4 regions of the Corynebacterium epidermidicanis genome follow, and region 2 is predicted to be linked to each of the others. Evidence: predicted binding sites of a transcription regulator. Region 2 holds the regulator's gene; each other region holds the start of a gene.

Region 1 (3,080 bases), 450 kb from region 2:
AGGTCCTTTCCGAGTTGATTGACTGACGCGGTTGTGTCGGTGACTACGAAGGCTGCTTTCTGCTGGTCAGGGGTAAATACCAGCATTGTGCTGTATCCACCTGTCCCGCCGTTGTGCCAGATTGAGTCGTCGTCATGCCGCCAGGCGAATTCGGGGACGCCGTGGTCGTGAACATGAGCGACGAACTTGGCCATATCCGCCGGGGTCGATCGGATTGCCCCAGCTGGAGCGTAGCCATCCATCTCCCACTTGGCTGCTGCCCGCCCCCGGCTGTTTAATCCGTGCGATGCCGTCGGGTGCTGCGCGGTAGTGCCCGGCTTAGCGACGTACGTGTCGCGCATGTTCAGTGGCGTCAAGATATCCTCCTGCACCATATCCTCCCAACTGCGGCCTGACTTTTTCGCAAGGAGTTGCCCCAAGAAAGCCACCCCTAAGTTTGAGTAGGTCCTGGTGCCCTGGTTCTTGAGCTTCGCTTCGAGTGCCAGGTTGATGACGTCGTCTCGGCTGACTTTGGCGTAAGGGTTGCGCTCGACTACGAGGGCGAGTGGGTCCAGGCCAGGATTGCGGGGGAGACCGGCGGTATGATTGGCCAGCTCGGCGAGCGTCGCCTCACCAATGGCCGCTCCGTGGGGATCGATAATGTCCTTCACTTTGGTATCTAAAGTGACCTCACCTCGCTCAACTGCTTGGCGCAGCAACTCGGCGGTGAAGGTTTTGGTCACCGAGCCAATCTCAACTTCTGTGTTCTCGTCGGCGCCAAGGCCAGCGAAAGAGGTCTGCTCTGGGGTGTAGACAAACCCTGCCACTTCGTGTGCGCCTTTAGGAGCGTTGGACTTTATCGCGGTGGCTAGCTCCGCGTTTCCGGTGGGGCGGGACGAAAGACGGACAAGCTGGGGGCCAGCAAATAATAGGGTTGAAAAAACAACTAAACCGATGAGTATTGCACTAGCTTTCTTCATAGTTAGTCCTTTGTTCGCGTTGAATTAGTGCGGTTCGCCTGCTGCGATGATGGTGAGGAGAGGAACAACCCGGGCCGGCGGAATGCTGAAAGCGCCGCCACTCTTCTCGACCCACCCGGCCGATTGCAGTGCGCTCAGATGGTGATAGGTCGTGCCGGTGGAGGACAACCCGGCGTCGACAAGCTCGGAAACGGTGGCCGGATGCTGGAGAAGGGCGCGCAAAATCTGATGTCGGAGCGGGTGGGCGAGCGCCGCGACCCTCGTGAGAGAGTCTTCGAACGAGTCACTGAGGAGATGTTCGGCGGGGCGCACCCATTCGTAGCGGTAGGTGCGGTCTTGCAGTTTGATTGCGCCGGAAAACTGGATGGTTCCGGGGGTGGTGGGGTTGGTTTCGGTTGCTTCGGTTGCTTCGGTTGCTGCGGTTGCTTCGAGTTTGCGGACCCGATCCTCGAGTTCCGCAAGCCACTGTGCGATGTCTTTCTCCATATTTCTAAAACTACAGAATTTTGGAGATGTTGTGGTGCGTGTGCGGTGTTATCTCTCGCACAAATGTTCATTTGTAACAGTTTTCTCATTGGTTTCAACTTTTCTGTTAGCACTTGCGTTCTAATTTTGTTTCGCTAAGATTGAGGTAGGAAGCCAAGGAGGTGGAGTCATGATCAGGCAAGCAAAACAGGCGCTCCGTCAGGCGCTTATCGACGGCCCCTGCTTCGATGACTTCGCTGACCTTGTTGAAATCAAAGAGTTAATTGGCCGTCTCGAGACTGAGATGGCACGTGATCGTGAGCGGTTTGAACTGGAAGAATCGGGCGCTTCAGCCGGTACTGCGCGCAAGATCATTCGTCGGACGAATAATCGTTGGGATGAAGGCGTACTGGTCGAACAGCAGGATGCGATCCTGGCTGCGCTAGAGAAGTTGTCGTCTAGTTCGCCACGGCGGGAGGAGATCTACGCCGAAGCGGCCACTGCTGCGCTGGAATCGTCGGTGAAGCAAACGCACGAGTTTGCCAAGAAGCTAGTGCGGGAAGAAAACGAACGTCTGGCAAAAGACCCTTTTGAAGCCGAGCGACAGCGTCGATTCCAACTTCGTTCCCAGGACGAGCACGGTGGCTGCGCATTTTCTGGCTATGCGCCGGCAGCTACCGCTGCATTGCTGAAGTCACTCATGGATCGTGCCTTCCGCTCCGACAATGAAGAAGTCGGGGAGAACAGGACCATCGCGCAACGAAATTTTGATGCGTTTGCACTCATGTTGGAATGGGCATCGAGCCAGCGCATTTCCCGCACGGGACATGCCAGCTTGGTTATTTCCGTGACAGAACATGACAAGTTCAACTGGCGGGGGAAGTTCTCCACCAATGTGGGAATCGATCTTAATCTCTACGATCTCGCTAAGCTTAGCGGTGACTCCATCATTGACTACATCGTCGTCCACGACCACAATGGAGCCGTCAAAGAACTCTCCACCGCAGAGCGGTCCGCCAATTTTCTCCAGCGCATCGCGCTGATGGCCCGAGACCTGGTCTGCCAACATCCGGGCTGTTCCGAGCCGGCAAGCAGGTGCGATGCCCACCATGTAGTTCCCTGGTCGAGGGGAGGCCCGACCTCTATAGGAAACCTGAGTTTGCTGTGCCCCAAGCATCATCGAAGAAACGATGATAGTTTTGTGGAACAACACGTCGAATTGTTCAACGGGATTCCTTATTGGCTGAACAAGCATCTCCTGCCGAAACGAAATAACTCTCCGGCAGCCAAGCGTGCAGGCGGACGTCGTGTCAACGGCGAAACGTAAGCACGCCCAGCGTCGATGCCAAAAAAGTTTTCCACCACCTAAGAACGTAAACCAGCTGGTCAGCGGGCCAGTTTGGGGTGTGCGCGTACGTAATCTTTAGAAAATTTGTAGATGTGACGAGCGCAACTATATCAATCAAGTTAATATTTCCTTGGGGGACGTGCTGGGGCTCAAACTTCAACGGTCCGGGGGGACCGCCGAAGTTTGTGGCCCGGTACGAGATGGCCCCGTTCGGCAAACCAGGGGGTGGTAACCGAACGGGGCCACGACGAAGGGAATTTTCTCCACCGCCCCAGACTTGTACAATCCGAAAGGCACCTACAAGAATC
Region 2 (3,080 bases):
GGGTTCAGTTACCCCGTTCCTCTTGATCACAAGAAGAACTGCCTTCTCCACAGTAGTGAAGCGCCCTTCGCAGTTGGTGCACTCGCGACGTCGACGGATTGCGGCACCTGCGTCGATCACTCGGGAATCGATGACACGAGATGAGTCATGATGGCAGAAGGGGCAATACACGGCACGCTCTTTCGAATTTGGGGTTTAGTGCACAAACGACAAAGCGAATGTCGCCCCACATTCTATCGTGTTCTGCAAATCTGCTAATCGCAGCGATCCGATTGCGTTGTAGACCAATTCTTCGGTGACTGTTCAATACCTATTTTGCGAGTACGGCTGCGGGCACTACCCCGTTAGTAGCATGTCCGGCACCTGCCGGGGCACCCGCCGTAGCTGTCGCACCGAATTCCAAAGTCGAAGCGCTGTCCGTCTTCTCTGGGCCCGCGAGCAATAGACCGATAACGATCGCACTACCAAAGATTCCGCCAAGAATGAGTTGCTTTATTCCATTACCGAGGTTGCCCCAGTAGTTCGATCTTGTTTCAATCGCTCGCTCATCCGCCGGACGATCTCTCCGAAAGTCAACGTGGGTACTGCGAACTCGGTGGTCACGGCTCGGGTGTGTGGCCAATGCCCCGCCATCCCATACTGAAGCGGGTTGCACGATGGCTACCGTTTCGGTACGAACGGTCGGGACTTGGCGATTGCGATTAATAACGGTGGTCATGACTTCTCCTCAAATTAGGTTTATGTATTTACGCCGCTGACCTTAACCGCACCCCTAGACAAGGACAGACAAGACGTCGCGCACCTGTTCGAACTTTTTGTTGTACCCAAGTTATAGCACTGTAAATTCGAACACCGCAAGCCCATTTTCGAACATTTTCGAAAAATCTCTTAACCTACACTGAAACTACTTGGATTACCAGGTATTTTCCTTCTATCGGCGCCTTTACTCCTTCTCACACAACTCACTTGTTCGACTTTTCGGCCCACTATTTTCGAAGTCTTAGGCGCGTTGCATTGCTAAAGTGCGTTCGATCGAATAGAACTAAAGAAGAAGCAAGAATCCCACCCAATAGTTTTTTCTTCTCGCCGCTCTTGCCAAGCCGTATGCACGCCCCTAGGTCCACCACACAACCCCCTCACCAACAAACACTAAGCACAGCCCCACCACTGTCAACGAGAAAGAGATGTCGATGAACGCGCCCAAAAAGAATCAGCCAGATCTGGCCAAGTTGACCGATCGCCAGCGCCGTATCCTAGAAGTAATCCGCGATGCAGTTGTCCTGCGCGGTTACCCGCCAAGCATCCGCGAGATTGGTGATGCCGCGGGGCTACAATCCACGTCTTCTGTGGCATATCAGCTTCGTCAGCTCGAAGAAAAGGGATACCTCCGCCGGGATCCGAATAAACCACGAGCGGTAGATGTCAGGGTCATCCCCGATGCCAACAAAAAGAAGTCAGGCCCCAAGGTGGGTTGGAAAGAAGCAAAGAAGCATGCAGCGCCGGAGGGGGCGAGCCCAGCTAACTTCATCCCCATCGTCGGCAACATTGCAGCTGGCAATCCGATCCTGGCAGAGCAGCACATTGAGGACTATTTCCCCATGCCCGCGGAGATCGTCGGCGATGGTGAGCTATTCATGCTGCAGGTCGTAGGCGAGTCCATGCGCGATGTCGGCATTTTGGATGGCGACTGGGTTGTAGTTCGCTCACAACCGGTGGCAGAACAAGGTGAGTTTGTCGCTGCGATGCTCGACGGAGAGGCAACGGTCAAGGAATTTCACAAAGATTCCACCGGCATTTGGCTCTTGCCACATAACGAGTCTTTTTCGCCGATCCCAGGCGAAGAGGCACAAATTATGGGCAAGGTAGTATCAGTACTTCGCAAGCTCTAGGTCTTTTACGAACAACGCTCGAAGACTTCCCCCAACCGGGACTAAGGATGGCAGGGAGCGACGTGCATTTCTGCAGTACTACTCCCAAAACATTCCCGCAGTCGCTACACCCGAGAGCTACCCCCAATATCGGGGTAGCTTTGTGAGTTTCTCTGTGATATCGCCCTACTCTGACCGAACGGGCATTATTCCGTGCCAAAATGTAGGTACAAGTTTGGAAAAACCCACGCATGTTGTTCGGCCGCGCCCCGATGCCCACCCAATACTCTGAGCCGGTTCGCTCGAGCGCGTGTCGATGACTGCGGAGGTTTCGGCTAGCTCACCCGCTTTTGTAAACCCGGTTGATTCGGCGACAACCCACTCGCTTAACCGCTATCAACTCCGGTTACTGCCATGTAAGGAGATGCTCATGTACGCGGAAGAAAGACGTCGACAAATTGCTTCATTGACAGCCGTAGAGGGGCGCGTCAACGTCACCGAGCTGTCCCAACGTTTCGAGGTTACTGCCGAGACCATCCGTCGAGATTTGGCGGTGCTCGACCAGGAAGGCATCGTGCATCGCGTGCACGGTGGCGCGGTGGCTACCCAAAGTTTCCAAACCACCGAATTCAGCATTGATACTCGCGCGCGTTCGGCCTCGGGTGCGAAGAACGCTATCGCCCGCGAGGCCATAGCATTTGTACCGGATTCACACGGAGGTATCTTCCTCGACGCAGGAACATCCTTGGCGTCCTTCGCTGACGTTCTTGTTGCCCACCCCAATGCCCACCGCTGGTCATTAGTCACCAACAGTCTTTCTATCGCTTTGAGCTTGGCGAATTCCGGCTTGGACGAAGTTCAGTTGCTAGGCGGCACGGTACGTGCAATTACCCAGGCTGTCGTCGGCGACACTGCTTTGCGGACGTTAGCGCTGATGCGCGCCGATGTGGCATTCATCGGTACCAACGCGCTGACCCTAGACCACGGACTTTCGACGGCGGATTCCCAGGAGGCAGCTGTGAAGCGCGCTATGATCACCAATGCTCAGAAAGTCGTCGTCCTGTGCGATTCTACAAAGATGGGCAACGATTACCTGGTTAGTTTTGCAGGCATTGATGATATTGATGTTGTCATCACAGATAGCGGAGCCCCACAATCCATGGTTGATGCCTTGCGTGACCGCGAAATCCAAGTCATCGTGGCCTCATGATC
Region 3 (3,080 bases), 780 kb from region 2:
GGCAAGCGGTTGGAGTTTCGGTCCGGAGATCGTTGTCATGACGCGCAGTTTGCAGCCCGCGCCGTCATTTTCTCCACCAGCGGGTTTTCATTTCGAGGTACTGGACGCCCCAACGCCGGACTGGCTCGACCTCTATCATTTCCGCGGTCAGCCGCTGCCCGAACATGCGTTACGTCTGTTGCAGCAAGAGATCGAGGGGCACCTGGGATTCGGCGCGATCCGATCCGACAGTGGCGAAATCGTGGCCATCACCCGCGCCACCATCACTGCAGGCGGCGACGAGCAATACCTGGGCTATTCGGCCGTGGAAGTTGCTGCTGCTTATCGACGCCGCGGCCTCGCCAGCGCGCTCGGCGCAGCAATGCTGTCCTGGGGAGCGCAGATGGGAGCTACCCAGGCATATCTGCAGGTCGTCGCTACCAACGAGGCTGGTCTTGGCCTCTACGACAAGTTAGGCTTCACCGAACACCATCGGCACCGATACGCACATAGCCCGCAATAGGTCGTCGTTTAGCGCTGCAGGTGGTTTAGCGCTGGACCACCCGGGTGCGGGCATGCCGGTCATGGGGCGCCACGCCAAAAGCGTCTGCCTTAGCGACGCCCGAGAACCACAAGCCAACGCCAACCGCAGCCACCGGCCCAGCAACCGGGATCAACGGCAGCAACAACCAGGCATTTCGCTTGGCTGCTTGCCCGAAATCCACCGGTGTGTGAGCGGGGCCAACTACACGCAGGCCCATCGTCCGCTTGCCGATCGTCCCGCCCGTGGCATCAAAAACTGACTGGCTTAAGAAGAATCCCAGTGGCAATGCGAGAATCAGGGCCAACAGCCACGGCTGCCCCAAGGCGATCGAAAACGCAACGATAATCGTCAACATCGAACCCAGGTAGATCGCCAAATCAATAGCTAGTGCGCCAATCCTGCGTACCACCGGCGCATTGTCTACTGACCTCAAACCGGTATTGCGCCCAGGAAGAAACGCCTGGTAGGTCTCCATTTCGCCGTATTGAATGGGAGGCTGGAGGGCGTCGTTAAGCTCGCTGCGCAGTTTCCGGCCAACCTTATGGACCGGGCGGGGTTCCGCGTGCGCCGGGCGTTGTGGCTGCGGGCTGGACATGTTACCTCCATGAAATGACGGCGCGTGGAATGGTCTCCATTGGGTCAACGGGCTGGGAGGAGTTTTGGTTCCCGCGGTGGGCTTGACGGTTTTCAACGTCGCACAAGTGTTTGTTTTTCTCATCTTTCACAGCTGTTTCAACTTTAGTTTTCGCTCTTGCGTTCTATTCCCTGTGGGGTAAAATAGTGGTTGTAGGGAGGAGGTGAAATCATGATTCAGGCAGCTAAAGACCTGCTCAAGCAGGCGCTTATCGACGGCCCGTTATTCCATGATTTCGCCTGCCTTCTGGAGATTAAAGAGCTGGTAGGGCGCCTAGAAACTGAGATGGCTCGCGATCATGAGCGCTTTGAGCTCGAAGAAGAGGGCGCTTCAGCTCGAACCGCGCGGATCATCAAGCGTCGCGCAGACCATGAATGGGACGATGCCGTATCTGTCGAACACCAGGACGCAATACTGTCTGCGCTCGAGCGTCTGACTAACACATCTGATCGACGCTCTGGCATTTATCGTTTGGGTGCCACCGCAGCCGCAGAGTCCTCGGTAAAACAGACGCACGAATATGTAAAGAAGCTAGTCCGGGAGGAGAACGAACGGCTGGCCAAAGACCCCTTCGAGGCCCATCACCAGCGCCGTTTCACCCTACGCTCCCAAGACGAACACGGCGGATGCAGCTTCTTCGGTTACGCTCCGGCGAAAACCGCTGCGCTGCTCAAGGCGATGCTCGATCGAGCTTTCCACGCCGAGAAAGACGAAGACACCCCGCATCGGACTGTCGCCCAGCGCAACCTCGACGCCTTCCATCAAGTACTCAAGTGGGCCTCGAGCGATCGCGTCGTCGCAACTGGACATGCCAGCCTCGTCATTTCCGTCACCGATGCCGATAATTTCGATTGGCGCACCAAATTTGGCACCAACGTTGGGATCGACCTGAACATCTTTGACATCGCCAACCTGGCCGGCGATCGCATTAGCGACTACATCGCTGTCCACGACCACAACGGCGCGATCATATCCCTCAGCACAGGCGAACGCTGCGCGAACTTTTACCAGCGAGTAGCGCTGCTGGCCCGAGACTTCGTCTGCCAGCACCCCGGATGCGGAGAGCCCGTCAGCCGATGCGACTCCCACCACGTCATCCCCTGGTCCCGAGGTGGCCCAACAAGCATCGACAATCTCGCACTCCTGTGCCCCAAACACCATCGAAGAAACGACGACAGTCACCAAAAACAACACCTAGAAATGCACGACGGAATCCCCATCTGGTTCAACAACCAACGGATCCCGAAACGCAACAACTCACCCGGAGCCAAACGCGCCGGTGGGCGAAGATCCAAACCCACCTAAACCACACCGCCCGCACACGCTAAGGTAGTGGTCATGCGCATTGCCACGTGGAACATCAACTCAGTCCGCACCCGAATCGACCGGGTAACGGACTTCCTCGCGCGCCATGACATCGACGTGCTCGCACTGCAAGAAACCAAAGTGTCCGACGACAAATTCCCACACCAAGCCTTCACCAACGCCGGCTACGAAGTTGCCTACCACGGACTCAACCAATGGAATGGCGTAGCCATCGCCTCCCGGGTAGGCCTCGAAGACGTCGAAAAACACTTCCCACAACAACCCGGCTTCGACAAAGACCTCACCAAACCACAAGCCCGCGAAGCACGCGCCATAGGTGCCACCTGCGACGGCGTGCGGATCTGGAGCCTCTACGTCCCCAACGGGCGCGAAATCGCCGACCCGCACTACGACTACAAACTGCGCTGGCTCGACACCCTCGCAAACGAAGTCGAAAACACCCTCGCCCACCAGCCAGAAAAACAACTACTCCTCCTCGGCGACTTCAACATCGCCCCCCTCGACGAAGACGTCTGGGACATCAGCTTCTTCGACGGAAAAACCCACGTCACCGAACCCGAACGCGCCGCCTTTGACAGCCTCCTCGAAGCAGGACTC
Region 4 (3,080 bases), 850 kb from region 2:
CCACGAGGAAGGCTGTCGCTACCAGGAGCAAGAGTTGGATGAGGGTTTGTCCGATCATGGCAGTTTCCTTGCGAGTAGGCCGTCAGCGAGAATGTTGACACCGTTGATGAGCGATTGGCCCTTGCTCATGGAGTATTCGGTGTACAAAATGTCGACTGGTTCTTCGCTGACGCGCCACTTCATCTCGTCCATCAGGGAGACAAATTCCGAGGCGTGGCTCATGCCATTCATGCGCAGGTTCAGCTCGTCAGCGACCTTCTTGTTGAAAACACGCAGGCCGTTATGCGCGTCGGTAAGTCCCAGGCGTCGGGTGCGTGGCGAGAGCATAACGACGGTCTTCAGCACGATGCGCTTAATCAAAGGCACCTGGTCGTCTTCTTTTCGCGGCCTGCCGAAACGGGTGCCGACGATGATGTCTACCGGCTCCTGACGCAAACGCGCCAGCATGTTCACCACGTCCTTGACCTGGTGCTGGCCGTCTGCGTCGAAGGTGACAAAGTACTGTGCCCCCGGCTGGGAGCGGGCATATTCGACGCCCGTTTGGATCGCGGCCCCTTGGCCGAGGTTTACCGGGTGGTTCACCAAGTGGGCGCCCGAGGCGTGAATTTGGGTGGCGGAATCATCGGCAGAGCCATCGTTGACGGCGACGATGTTAGGGAAGGTCTGTCGAGCGTTTTCGATAACATCGTGGATCACCGCGCCTTCGTTGTAGCACGGGATCACTAGCCACGTGTCGTGGTAGCTGGCAGGAGATGAGTTTTCCATGATGTTAGGTAGCCTAACGCACTCGGGATTATCTACGGTGGAACAACGTGCCGTAAGCAGCTTTTAGAGCTGTGCTGGGCAGAAGTCGGTAGGCGGTACGGATGAGGAAATTGGCCATCGCGCGCTTCTTGGAGATCAGACCGTAACTTGTTAGGTTGCGCTGGATCTGACGCTCGGCCTCCAACATGCCTTTGCCGGTGCGGCGTTGGAAGACGGCGTCAGAGATGCGGAAGAATGTCAGTGGCTCTGGTAAGTTATGGAATTTCTTTCCGCAGGCCAGCAGACGTGCGTAGAGGTCGTAGTCCTCCATGAGATGGACGGCGCGATAGCCTCCGGCTTCTTTGATGGCTGCAGTACGGATCATCACGCTTGGGTTGTTGATGGGGGAGTTGATGAGCGCGTACTTCGCGATCTGTGTGTGTTGCTCCGGAAGCGTCCGAACGCCCACGATGTTGTCGGTGCTGCCGGCAAATTCCGCCAACGCAGTGCCTAAAACGTCCAGGTGGGGGTGATTTGCGAAGAAATCCAGTTGCTTGGCGAAGCGCGTCGGGTCAGCGATGTCGTCAGCATCGAGGCGCGCGACGAAATCGGTGTGGATGGTGTTGAGGCCAGCTTGCGAGGCGGGCCCCGCACCCTGGTTTCGGGACAGTACCACGGTGCGCGCTTCGGGGTTGAGCTGCACAAACTCATCGATGACCTTCCGAAGCGCGGTGCCGACGGGGCCATCTTCCACGATCACAATCTCATCAGCGCGCCGGGTTTGACGGGCTAATGAATCGAGGCACTGGTGTAATTCGGTGGGGTCAATGCGGTGATACACGGTGACGAGGGCGGCTAGCGTCGGCATGGTTTTGATATTAGCCGGTTCGGGCCAGCGTGGCTCAATAAGGGCCGGGTGGGGAACAGGTGTTCTAATGTATTCGGTTAAATCCGCAGTTGAATTGCTGGCTGCACGAGTGCTTTCGAACTTATGGGGGATTGTTGTCCAGGGGTTCTGATTAGGTGAAGACATGCACAGACACGAGCACATCCACAACCTACTCACTCACATAGACGAACTTCTCAACGAATTCACCGATGCCATCGATCGAGCCGAACCAGTTCGCCTTAGACACTTGCTCAGCGAGCAGCGGGTTACGATCCGCAAGGCGGAATACGCCTCTGTTTGCATGATTCATCAACTTATCGAGGCCGGGCTGCTGCGCGCTGAGTCGCGTAACCAGCGCAATGCCATCTTGCATGACCTGCGCATCACCCGAAGACAGTTGAATAACTATATATGCGCAGCGCAACGGCTATTTTCTGAAAGAGTCAGTCTCTCTTCACCTCAGCCGAGGTTGCCCCAATTGCCGACCTTAGCCAGGCACTGCGCTGCCGGAGAAGCAGAAATTGGCGCGGCTGAAGTCATCGGATCCACCTTGGATACCCTCCCTAAAGTGCTTGCTGGAGAGGTCTTTGAATACGTCGAAACTACGCTTGGGGACTTAGCTACGTCCCTGTGCATCGAAGATCTGCGCAAGGCGGCACACAAGATATTGCAGGGTCTTGCACTCGATGACAAAGCCGCCGATGCCATGCGAAGAAAGCGACGCGGGGCAGCCTTAAGTAAGCAAGACTCTAATCTCATGGCACGGCTATGCGTCACCGCGACGCCAGAATTACACGCCCTACTTAGCAGACTATTCGCTGACTACGCCGGCCCTGGCGACCTATTAAGCCCAGGTGAAAAAGAGGATGACAAAAGGACCTCGACCCAGCGCCAACACGATGCATTGGTGGCAGCACTGAAGTACGCATTGCACCGAAAGGGGCCCATGCCTCCAACGCGGGGGTGCTCAACTGTGGTAGCCACGATGACGAGGGAACAGCTTATTGAGGGCACTGGGGTGGTCGCCACCGATGTGGGGACGCTTTTGCCAATGCGTGACCTCCTGCGGCTTGGCGCGGACCGGGACGCCTTTTGCGCAGTGCTAGATTCCGAGACTGGGAACCTTTTGGAGCTCGGCAAGTTCAAGCGAGGTGCAGATGTCTATCACTACCTAGGGCTGGTCGCATCGCAAGGGGTCGATCAAACTCCGGGGTCGGACTTGCCCGCGGCCTGGTGCGAAATTCACCATATCCGTGCTTGGGTCCGCGGTGGCCGAACCGAACCGAACAACCTCATGTTGTTAGGGCACCGGACGCACCGCAATGTCGATGATTATCACCGCAACAAAAACAAGTGGTGGACCCACGTCCTACCCGGTGGGTTCCAAGTCATTTGCCCGCCGGAGCAGTTGGATCCACAGCGGACGTATTGTCGTAACGCGCACCCG

What was found. Region 2 encodes LexA, which represses DNA repair genes until DNA is damaged. Its sites were predicted from a motif close to CGAACANNTGTTCG; they were not measured.
Region 1: CEPID_RS05050 (HNH endonuclease signature motif containing protein) is a predicted target of LexA. The motif match lies at 1,502-1,515, and genes of this name have one in related genera.
Region 3: CEPID_RS10615 (HNH endonuclease signature motif containing protein) is a predicted target of LexA. The motif match lies at 1,218-1,231, and genes of this name have one in related genera.
Region 4: CEPID_RS10910 (HNH endonuclease signature motif containing protein) is a predicted target of LexA. The motif match lies at 1,665-1,678, and genes of this name have one in related genera.

The regions. Positions count from the first base shown of each region.
Region 1 covers NZ_CP011541.1:1,079,147-1,082,226, forward strand. Annotated here, with positions in the region: gene CEPID_RS05040 (serine hydrolase domain-containing protein) at 1-959, opposite strand, end outside; gene CEPID_RS05045 (ArsR/SmtB family transcription factor) at 984-1,445, opposite strand; gene CEPID_RS05050 (HNH endonuclease signature motif containing protein) at 1,615-2,751, shown strand.
Region 2 covers NZ_CP011541.1:1,526,240-1,529,319, forward strand. Annotated here, with positions in the region: gene nrdR (transcriptional regulator NrdR) at 1-171, opposite strand, end outside; gene CEPID_RS07110 (hypothetical protein) at 311-718, opposite strand; gene lexA (transcriptional repressor LexA) at 1,185-1,889, shown strand; gene CEPID_RS07120 (DeoR/GlpR family DNA-binding transcription regulator) at 2,299-3,078, shown strand; gene CEPID_RS07125 (carbohydrate kinase family protein) at 3,075-3,080, shown strand, end outside.
Region 3 covers NZ_CP011541.1:2,310,618-2,313,697, forward strand. Annotated here, with positions in the region: gene CEPID_RS10605 (N-acetylglutamate synthase, CG3035 family) at 1-502, shown strand, start outside; gene CEPID_RS10610 (RDD family protein) at 528-1,118, opposite strand; gene CEPID_RS10615 (HNH endonuclease signature motif containing protein) at 1,329-2,462, shown strand; gene CEPID_RS10620 (exodeoxyribonuclease III) at 2,496-3,080, shown strand, end outside.
Region 4 covers NZ_CP011541.1:2,380,888-2,383,967, reverse strand. Annotated here, with positions in the region: gene CEPID_RS10925 (DUF2304 domain-containing protein) at 1-58, opposite strand, end outside; gene CEPID_RS10920 (glycosyltransferase family 2 protein) at 55-765, opposite strand; gene CEPID_RS10915 (glycosyltransferase) at 794-1,612, opposite strand; gene CEPID_RS10910 (HNH endonuclease signature motif containing protein) at 1,776-3,080, shown strand, end outside.